3 regions of the Ruegeria sp. CK1 genome follow, and region 3 is predicted to be linked to each of the others. Evidence: riboswitches for the same ligand, from Rfam matches in the RefSeq annotation. Region 3 holds a riboswitch; each other region holds the start of a gene.
The links. Region 3 has a riboswitch for cobalamin ahead of ACR0L3_RS09460 (aromatic ring-hydroxylating oxygenase subunit alpha). Riboswitches for the same ligand answer to the same signal wherever they lie in the genome.

Region 1 (3,271 bases), on a different contig from region 3:
CTTGGCCGTTACCAACGCCTCGGCGCACGTGATCAGGTTTGCCGTCGCCAGATAGTTCGTGAGCACCTTCAAGACCGAAGCCGACCCCAGTTCCCCAGTGTGCAGAACGCGGCGCCCCATCGTGGTAAGGAACGGCAGGATTCGCTCGAACGTTTCGCGGTCACATCCGGCAAAGATTGAGATATTGCCGGTCGCCGCCCTGTGGCACCCGCCAGATACAGGACAATCAACGGCAGCCCCTCCGCGTTCAATCACCAGCGCACCGAGGCGTTTGGCCTCAGCCTCGTCCGTCGTGGACATCTCCATCCAGATTTTGCCCGGCGCAACTTCGGGCAGCATTTGTTGCATAACCGCGTCTGAAGCAGCAGGTGATGGAAGACATGTGATCACCGCGTCACAATCTCTCATCATCTGAGCTGGGTTTTCCGCCGCTGTGGCACCTTTGGCGACGAACTCAGCAACCAGGTCGGGGTTTAAGTCATGAACTGTCAGATCTATTCCGTTGCGCAGAAGTGAGCCTGACAATTTGCCGCCGACGTTTCCCAATCCGATAAAACCGACTTTCATCTTTTCCTCCTGACGGTCGCATTCATGTTGAGTATCCGCGTTGTCTAGTGTGAAATAAAATGAATAATATGGTTCGTTATGGTCAAAATAATTTGGTGATTAATGGACCGTCTTCCCAACCCCGCATGGCTCCGCAGCTTTGAATCTGCTGCACGGCATCTGAACTTTACAACGGCGGCGCGGGAAATTGGCCTGACGCAAACAGCAGTTTCTTTGCATATACGCTCGCTTGAAGCCGAACTGGGACAAAAACTGTTCACCCGGAACGCCCGACGTTTGGAGTTGACCGAGTTGGGGCAGTCCTATTCGTTAACGGTTCGGCGTGCGCTAAGTGACATTGCGCTTTCGACAAACAGCCTGTTTGGCCCCGCGTCACGTCAAACCCTGACAATCCGCGCGGCGATTTCTACTGCAACTTACTGGTTGGCCGCAGAACTGCCGGACTTTACCCAAAAACACCCGGATATACCGGTGCGTTTGGTCTCACACATCTGGAATGACAACGTAGCGCCCAGCGACGTAGACGTGGAAATCCGGCTTGGCTACGGCGACTGGCCAGAAGTGCGCTCTGAGAAGCTGACCGAGGAAAAGCTGGTTCCAGTGCACCGAGTTGGACGCAGTACTTCGACTCTGAGCAACCTGCAGAAAGGGCCTTTGATTCATATACTTGGATACGAAGATAATTGGGCGCAGTATTTTGAGGCCAACAACTTCACGCCACCAGATCAACCGCCCCAGCATTCGGTGGATACGACGGTCGCCGCGCTACAGCTTGTCATGGCCGGAGCAGGCTACGCGACGATACTGGAACGTTTTGCGCGAAATGCAATCAGGCAAGGTGCACCGATTGATATAGCAGGCCCAGCGATTCCATTTGCCCAGTCGCATTATTTGATCAGCGCACAAGGGACTGCCCAGCCGACAGCAGCGGCGGGACTGTTTTGCGCATGGCTGCGGGATCGGCTGACCATGGATGCCGCAGTTTGACACAAGCGGGTCGCTTTCTGACCTGAGCGAATTCAACCCGCGCCTCGCGCTTGACAACCCCCCTGCCCGTGCCGCATGTCCATTTCGTTGGTGTCCACTTAAGGTGGATGAAAAGGGAATGCGTCAACGGGTTTTCCGCCAAACGCAGCCGCCCCCGCGACCGTGACCGGAGAGGGTGCCCAATGCCACTGGCCGATTAGGCCGGGAAGGCGGGACATCTGCCAGGGCTAACGCCCCGACATCCGCAAGCCGGGAGACCTGCCAGCGCCCGAAGTTGAAACCGGACGGGGTGTTCCGGTGTCGGGTCCATGTGCAGACGTGGCCCGCATGAAACCCCGTCCCCCGAAAAGAGGATTTGGGGGGATGAGAGACATGACCGAGACCGCACCCGTCGAGTTGCTGGTCTGCACCACTTGCCGCCGTGGCTTGCCAATCGAAAATGACGAACAACGGCCCGGCACGTTGTTACACAAAGCGCTGGAAGATGCAGGGTTGCCGGATGGTATCCAGCTTAAACCTGTCGAGTGCCTGTCAAACTGCGATCAGGGCTGTTCCATCGTACTGCGCGGCGGCCCCGAACGCTGGACTTTCGTTTATGAGAACCTGAACGAGGTTGATCATGTCGAGGTCATCGTCGACGGCGCGACCAAATATTTGGCCACCGAAGATGGGCTGGTGAAGTGGCGCGAACGCCCTGAACATTTCCGCAAAAACTGCGCCTCGCGCATCCCCCCGATTGGAGCCTGAGATCATGTCGAACCTTGAAAAACTCCCCGTCACTGTGATCACCGGCTTTTTGGGCTCGGGCAAGACAACGCTGGTCAAGCACCTGATGCAGAACCCGCAGGGCAAGCGTTTGGCCGTTGTCGTCAACGAATTTGGCGACGTAGGTGTGGATGGCGATATCCTGAAATCCTGTGCCATCCCGGATTGTCCGGCGGAAAACATCATGGAGCTGGCAAATGGCTGCATCTGCTGCACCGTCGCCGATGATTTCATCCCGACAATCGAGGCGCTGATGGCGCTTGAGCCGCGTCCGGATCATATCCTGATCGAAACTTCGGGCCTCGCCCTGCCCAAGCCCCTGCTGAAAGCATTCGACTGGCCGGATATCCGGTCCAAGATCACCGTGGATGGTGTGATCGCTCTGGCCGATGCCGAGGCTGTGGCCGCCGGTCGCTTCGCTCCGAATGTCGAAGCCGTGGATGCCCAGCGACTAGCCGATGACTCGATCGACCACGAGACGCCCTTGTCCGAAGTGTTCGAGGATCAGATCTCCTGCGCCGACATCATCCTGCTGACCAAGCCCGATCTGGCTGGTCCGGAAGGGGTTGCAAAGGCCAAAGAGATCATTGCAGCCGAGGCCCCGCGCCCCCTGCCCGTCGTCGAAGTCGCCGAAGGTGCCGTGGACGTACGCGTTGTTCTGGGTCTGGAAGCAGCAGCCGAAGATGACATGGACGCCCGCCCGTCGCATCACGACGGGCACCATGATCACGAGCATGACGATTTCGAAAGCATCATCGTCGAGCTGCCGGAACAGACCGATCCGGCCCTACTGGTCGCCAATATCGAACGTCTGGCCAACGAATTGAACATCCTGCGCGTCAAAGGTTATGCCGCCGTTCAGGGCAAGCCGATGCGTCTGTTGGTGCAGGCCGTAGGCGCGCGCGTGCGTCACCAGTACGACCGTCCGTGGGAACCCGGCGAAGAACGCCGT
Region 2 (3,271 bases), on a different contig from region 3:
CAACCCGCATGTAATCGGCAACGATGAAGACGGCTTTCTGATGATCCGCTTGTCGTTCTGACGGGTTGTCTTTCCGTCGGTCATTGCCTATATCGGCCATTGAGAGGTTGGCGCGGGCGAGCGCCTCGCCAACCTGGTCAGGTCCGGAAGGAAGCAGCCACAACGAGCCCCGCTTGGGTCGATGTCCAACCTCTCACTTATTTCCCGAAATGATATGCGCCAACGTGCGACCTTATTCAGTCGATCAACCGTTGCCAGACGGCTGCGCTGCGGCGGGCAAACGCACCGATGTGCCCAATCTCGGACAGACCAAACTCAGAAGGTGATAGAAGGTGGCGTCGCGCTTTAGGCCCATACAGGTCAGCCAGCCTCCAAACCACTTTCGGCGGCACAACGCTGTCGTCCGCGAAAGCGAAAAGATCGACCGGTGTCCCCGACTGCGCCCACCGTGCTTCGGGCAGCGTAACGCCGATTTCGGGAAAATAGTTGCGCGGCGTAATGCACCAGCTGCGCCATTGCCAATAGACGCTGGCGGGTAAATCCGCCCCAAACCCCAAAGCCTTACCCGGCAAATAGCCCAATGCCTTTGCGGCCAGAGGCGCGTGACCGTACCAAAAAAACAAAGCCGCTGCTCGGTATGGCCAAGGGTGCTCTAACACCGTCGCTGGGCCCGAACAAACACAAATCATCCGGTCAATCTGCTCAATATCAGGCTGGATCGGCCCGAGCATACCTCCGACTGAATGGCCTATGCTCCACTGCTGGGCGTTGGGAAAGCGTCGCCTCATTTCCGTTCGGGCCGCGGGCATGTCGATCAGGGCCCAATCCGCCATTGTGGCCCGCGACGCCCTCAAAGATCCGCTCAGAGAATGGCCCACATCTCGATAATCGTAGGTCAGGCAGGCCATGCGATGCTCGGCAGCCAGCCAGCGGGCGAAATGCTGATAGTATTCTCGCGGCACACCAGTCGCGCCGTGGATCACCACGGCGGTCCCAACATCGACCACCGGCATATACAATCGGGCCGACAACTGCGTCGTACCGGAAGGAAAGAGAAAATCCTCGGTTAATACGGCCTGCGCAGAATCCAGCATCTTGCCCTCGATCTGAACTGTTTAGTTCACCTATCAATCCGCATGGTTTGCCGCCGCAAGTCAATCCTGTTTCAAGTTGACCGCACGTCCACTTCCCGCTCGAATTGGCTGCTTGACTCAGACCTGTTGAACCCGCTAGCGATTACGTGATGGTTCTCGACCCCGATCCTAGGGGCGGGATGAAAAGGGAACACGGTGCGGTTCTGCCCGGAAAACCGGAACGGACCAAGGCCGCGACTGCCCCCGCAACTGTAAGCGGTGAGCAATGCCGAAACACCACTGGCCGCAAGGCTGGGAAGGTCGGCAAAGCGACGACCCGCAAGTCAGGAGACCTGCCATCGAACTAAAACCGAAACTCGGGCGGGGTGTCCGGGCAGGTTGTCAGCACGCTGTGACGCCTGTTCCACGTCCCCCGACCAATGCGCGGAGGGCGCAATATGATCTGGAAGACAAAGACACACCAATTCACAGCAACTGTGTGTCAGAAGACCGGCAAGACTTGCCCGGCTCTGGCCCAAATGGCCCGTGCAGTCGTACAGGCCGTAGAGACCGCTGTTCCTGCAACCACTCCAGAATTCGAATTCGACGGCAGCAGTGAGTTGGGCTATTGCGCGCAGGGTTGCACCGCACGGTTCCGGGCGCAAAAGGATCAAATTCGGGTCTTTTGCGGCACCAACGACGATACTTCGATAGAAACGCTCGACGATTATGCGGACATGCTTTTCGGCCTCGACTTAGTTATGCGCCCCGCTGGTACTTTGGCCAACCCACCCTGCGCCATGCTTGAGGTTTCAACACTCGCACCACGGCAAGCAAAGGACGTCGATCGGCGGGTGGCTCTCTAGCTGGGTTGCTGAGGGCGCGCGGCCCAGTCTAACTGACCGGTGGTTTCTACAGCACAGGGCCGCACCGCACGAAGGCGTTGTAGCGCTGCGGTGGGATGTTCGCCGTGTTCGACCATGAGGCGAAGGACGATCATCCCCGACCGGCCGCAGCCACCACGACAATGCGCCAGCACCCGGCCACCGCGAGCCAGAATGTCCGCTGCTGTTGCGCTGACCTCGGTCCAAGCCGCGTTAATCGCAGGGGACGGAGCGCTGAAATCTTCAATCGGCAAATGCACCCACTCGATCCCTTCAGTACGAAGGTCGCTCCCAAGATTACTTGCACCAACTTGCAACATCTCAAGATCGGTGGTCAGCGAAATTACCAAATCCGGCTGCCATTTGCGAAGTGCATCCATATCGCCATCATATTTTCCACTGCCGCCTGGCAATGGCGACAACGCGACAATGCCATTCCCGACCTGTACAGAATTTATTGCGAACTGACTCAAAATTGGGCCTCCTCCGCAGGTATTAAAACCGGCATTTTGACTTGCAAACCAAAATTCGCCCTCGGCGGCTGTGGACGTGGGGCGCAGGGGTCTCTACGCTGCATTCTTGAACCGAATCCGACAGAGCAGACATGAACGACACGCCCAGCCCCGCCTATCAGGTTCTTGCCCGCAAATACCGCCCTGAAACCTTTGCCGACCTCGTCGGTCAGGATGCTATGGTGCGCACGCTGAAAAACGCGTTCGAGGCGGACCGTATCGCGCAGGCTTTTATAATGACGGGCATCCGCGGCACGGGCAAAACAACCACTGCTAGGATCATTGCCAAGGGGATGAACTGCATTGGCCTTGACGGCAAGGGCGGTCCAACCACTGAACCTTGTGGTCAGTGCGAGCATTGCGTCGCGATCATGGAAGGCCGCCATGTCGACGTGATGGAAATGGACGCCGCCAGTCGGACCGGCGTCAATGATATCCGCGAGATCATCGACAGCGTTCGCTATCGCGCTGCAAGCGCGCGCTACAAGATCTATATCATCGATGAAGTTCACATGCTCTCGACCAGCGCCTTCAACGCGCTGCTCAAAACGCTCGAGGAACCGCCAGAGCATGTGAAGTTCATCTTTGCGACGACAGAAATCCGCAAAGTGCCTGTGACTGTGCTTTCCCGCTGCCAGCGGTTCGATCTGAGGCGGATCGAGCCCGAAGACATGATCGGCCTGCTTAATAAGATCGCTGCGGCCGAAAATGCTCAGATCGCGGATGACGCGCTAGCATTGATCACCCGTGCAGCGGAAGGATCGGCTCGGGATGCGACCTCGCTGTTGGACCAAGCAATCTC
Region 3 (3,271 bases):
CATATGCCGGACTGTTAATGCCTTGCTGATTGTCTTCAACGACCTGACGATCTTCGTCATTGGTTGCCATCCAGACTTCGGTCAGTCGTTTAAGATCGTAGTCGACGCCCTCGACGGCATCCTTGTGAACCAACCATTTCGTCGTAACTTCGGTTTCTGTTGGGCTGATTGGGGTGACACGGAACATGATCGAATGATCTGCAAGAAAGTGGTTCCACGTGGTCGGATAGTGAAACTTCAACAACGACCCGGCATCAGCAAACGGCGATCGACCCAACCAACGACGCACGGCGGACTTGCCGTCCATCGTGTAGCTTTCAGCACCCTCGTTCAGAGGCATCCGGGCAAAACGGTATTGCCCATCACCATGCAAATAGAACTGCGAAGGTAATCCCGCGGCCTCGCACCGATCAAAATGGGCTTGCATGCGAGGTGGGGTTTCACCGCCCTCTATACCGGTTACAGCGGGATCGTCCGGGAACGTGCGGCACAGCGCCGGATGATTGCCGCCACAGTGATAACATTCGCGATTGTTTTCCCAGACCAGCTTCCAGTTGCCGTTCTCGATGATCGAGCTTTCAAAGGCCACTTTGGCATTCACCAGGTCGTGCGGTTCAAGATAGGGCCGGGCAGTGTCAGCGAAAGTATCAAAATCCGGGGCAGTGTCCGCCAGACAAATATAGACAAGTCCTGCCAGTTCCCGGCAGTGAACCGGCTTCAACCCATGTTGTTTTGGTTCAAAATCCGGACCCATGTCGCGTGCCCACAGCAGAGAACCGTCCAACTCATAGGTCCACTGATGATACGGGCACACAAGCTTAGGTGCATGGCCCTTGGCGGCCTTGCAGATAATCGAGCCGCGATGACGACAAGTATTGTGAAACGCACGGATTTGGTTGTCTGCACCACGTACAATAATCACGCGATAGGCACCTATAGTATGCGTCACATAATCACCGGACTTGACCAATTCACACGCCGGAATCGCAAACAGCCAATCGCGATAATGAATGGTTTCAAGATCGGCCTGAAAAACCTCTGAATCGGTATAAAAGGCTTGTTCCAGTGCGTAGCCCGGCGTTCTGCGGGCCAAAAGGGTTTGGATATTGCTCACTTCTAGCTCTCCTGCCGCGCCCCGCGGCGTTGCTTGGGCAGATGACAAGCAGGAGCCGTCCGCAGGCGCGCGAGGACCGCCTCCGAAACACATGCCCCCACCGCCACCCGCGGTTTGACGTATCCATGAGGCTGGTTTCCGGACTTCGAAGGGGCTTGCGCCTGAGTTCAGCACCTTCCCGGGATCCTCGTCCCAGTGGTTGATTGCCGAATCTGACCTTCGTTACCGTTGCGGGGGCAGTGCCGGAATTTCACCGGCTTCCCAATTCTCCACTGTCTGAGAATCAAACAGCAGCACCTCACGTGGTCAGGATATTTCCGAAACCCAAATGCGCTGAGAAGGTTGCGACAATTTCAAATCCAAAACAGACATAGTGAGTTTGGACCTAAGCCTGCGATAAATGACGCGCCAAACCCACGGGGCCAATAGCAAAGGCACCATGAATTTGCTGACGTCTTTTGCTATTTCCTGATATCTGACTGCCGAAACCAAAGTAGCCGAACTGTTTCCGAGATCATAACTAGCCGCAGCAAGTATTGTATGCGCCAAATACCTAGAGCTTGCTGGAAGTTGAGTTCGGGCTTTTTTCGCAAACTTGCGAAAGTTCGAAAGGAAGGGATCAACTTCTGAATTGGCGGTACATAGTTTAATATCCCGCGTCGGGCATTTCGGCGAATTCTTGCCCCCTCAATACGGCGCACTTTTGTCGCAAATTCCTTCAAGCTACTGCGGGCAGGGTGTTGAACTATCGCATCGGCGGCAAACACAATCGGTTCCCCAGCCGCAGTCGCCCGGTCGTTCCATTCCATATCACCGCCCGACAACACATCGCCATTAAATAGACCGATACGGTCAAACATGTATCGGCGCACTATAAGGTTGGCAGTGACCGCGCGGCCTCTCTCAACCCATTTTTGCTGCGCAAGTCCAAGGTGGTAATCGTACAGCTCCACAGAACTCCATTCGGAGCCATTTGGAATAAGTTGAACGTCGCCCCCAAAGCGGCCAATGTCTGGGTGTTGATGTGCGATACGCAGACCGCTTTCAATGTATCCCGGGACGGGCAGACAATCTGAGTCCGTGAAGAACAACAAATCGGCTTTCGCAGCAGCTATTCCCTTGTTACGCGCGGCATAAGAGCCTGGCTTGCCCTCTGTGATAACCCGCGCATTTGAAGGAAGCCGGAAATCTTTGGGAATACAGTCAGAAGAAGCATTGTTCACAACAATGATTTCAAATTTCTCTGGACCAAGAGTCTGACCCGCAAGGCAATCTAGACAGGACTGCAGTTTGTCCCAGCTATTATACGTCGGAATGATGATCGAAGCGTCAATATTCATTTCTGCAATCAAGAACCCACAGCGGATTGCCTATTGTTGTATTAAGGAAGATAGCGTTCTCGCCGCATATTGAGCTAGACCCAGCAGCGTATTTTCTTGACTGGAATGTGTTTAGCCAGACTCAACAGCATTGGAATACTGATGGTCGTACAACGCGCGGAAAGCACCGTCATTTTTCAGCAACTCTCTGGCGCTTCCTTTTTCTACAATTTGCCCAGCCTCAATCACCACGATTTGGTCAGCGTGAAGGATTGTGGATAGGCGGTGCGCTACAATAATGGTCGTCCGGTTTGCGGTCAGCCTTTGCAAGGCTTCTTGCACAAGTTTTTCAGATTTAGAGTCCAAGGCACTAGTCGGCTCGTCCAGTAACAAAATAGGGCTATCTCGCAACAAGGCTCGGGCAATGGCCAGGCGCTGCTTTTGCCCACCGGACAGGAACGCCCCATTTTCACCTACATATGTGTCAAAACCGTCTTCCAAATTCATTATGAAATCGTAAGCATTGGCAGCTTTTGCTGCTTCGATTACATCCTGGCGCGAGGCCCCTTCCCTTCCAAGCCGGATGTTGTCCGCAATAGATGCTGAAAACAAAAAGGTTTCTTGGCCGACAAACGACATGTTTGCGCGCAAACTTTTAAACGAGGCATGCTTGACGTCTTGGCCGTCAATCGTAACTTGACCGCTCTGCGGGTCGTATAGCCGAAGTGCAAGATTCAGAATGGTTGACTTGCCGCCCCCCGACAACCCAACCAACGCCGTTGTTTTTCCAGCATCAAAAGTAAGAGAGAGGTCTCTGATTATCGGCTCACTGCTGCGA

Region 1: linked by a shared signal. The riboswitch ahead of ACR0L3_RS09070 (DUF1636 family protein) and the one ahead of ACR0L3_RS09460 (aromatic ring-hydroxylating oxygenase subunit alpha) in region 3 are both predicted to bind cobalamin.
Region 2: linked by a shared signal. The riboswitch ahead of ACR0L3_RS19705 (hypothetical protein) and the one ahead of ACR0L3_RS09460 (aromatic ring-hydroxylating oxygenase subunit alpha) in region 3 are both predicted to bind cobalamin.

What each region holds. Positions count from the first base shown of each region.
Region 1 covers NZ_JBQFPX010000002.1:503,246-506,516, forward strand. Annotated here, with positions in the region: gene ACR0L3_RS09060 (NAD(P)-dependent oxidoreductase) at 1-567, opposite strand, end outside; gene ACR0L3_RS09065 (LysR substrate-binding domain-containing protein) at 670-1,554, shown strand; cobalamin riboswitch at 1,626-1,834, shown strand; gene ACR0L3_RS09070 (DUF1636 family protein) at 1,927-2,301, shown strand; gene cobW (cobalamin biosynthesis protein CobW) at 2,306-3,271, shown strand, end outside.
Region 2 covers NZ_JBQFPX010000013.1:49,645-52,915, forward strand. Annotated here, with positions in the region: gene ACR0L3_RS19690 (5'-nucleotidase C-terminal domain-containing protein) at 1-61, shown strand, start outside; RNA gene ffs (signal recognition particle sRNA small type) at 101-199, shown strand; gene ACR0L3_RS19700 (alpha/beta hydrolase family protein) at 237-1,094, opposite strand; cobalamin riboswitch at 1,228-1,448, shown strand; gene ACR0L3_RS19705 (hypothetical protein) at 1,532-1,939, shown strand; gene ACR0L3_RS19710 (protein-tyrosine phosphatase family protein) at 1,936-2,430, opposite strand; gene ACR0L3_RS19715 (DNA polymerase III subunit gamma/tau) at 2,562-3,271, shown strand, end outside.
Region 3 covers NZ_JBQFPX010000003.1:18,704-21,974, forward strand. Annotated here, with positions in the region: gene ACR0L3_RS09460 (aromatic ring-hydroxylating oxygenase subunit alpha) at 1-1,114, opposite strand, end outside; cobalamin riboswitch at 1,227-1,430, opposite strand; gene ACR0L3_RS09465 (glycosyltransferase family 2 protein) at 1,576-2,454, opposite strand; gene ACR0L3_RS09470 (ABC transporter ATP-binding protein) at 2,566-3,271, opposite strand, start outside.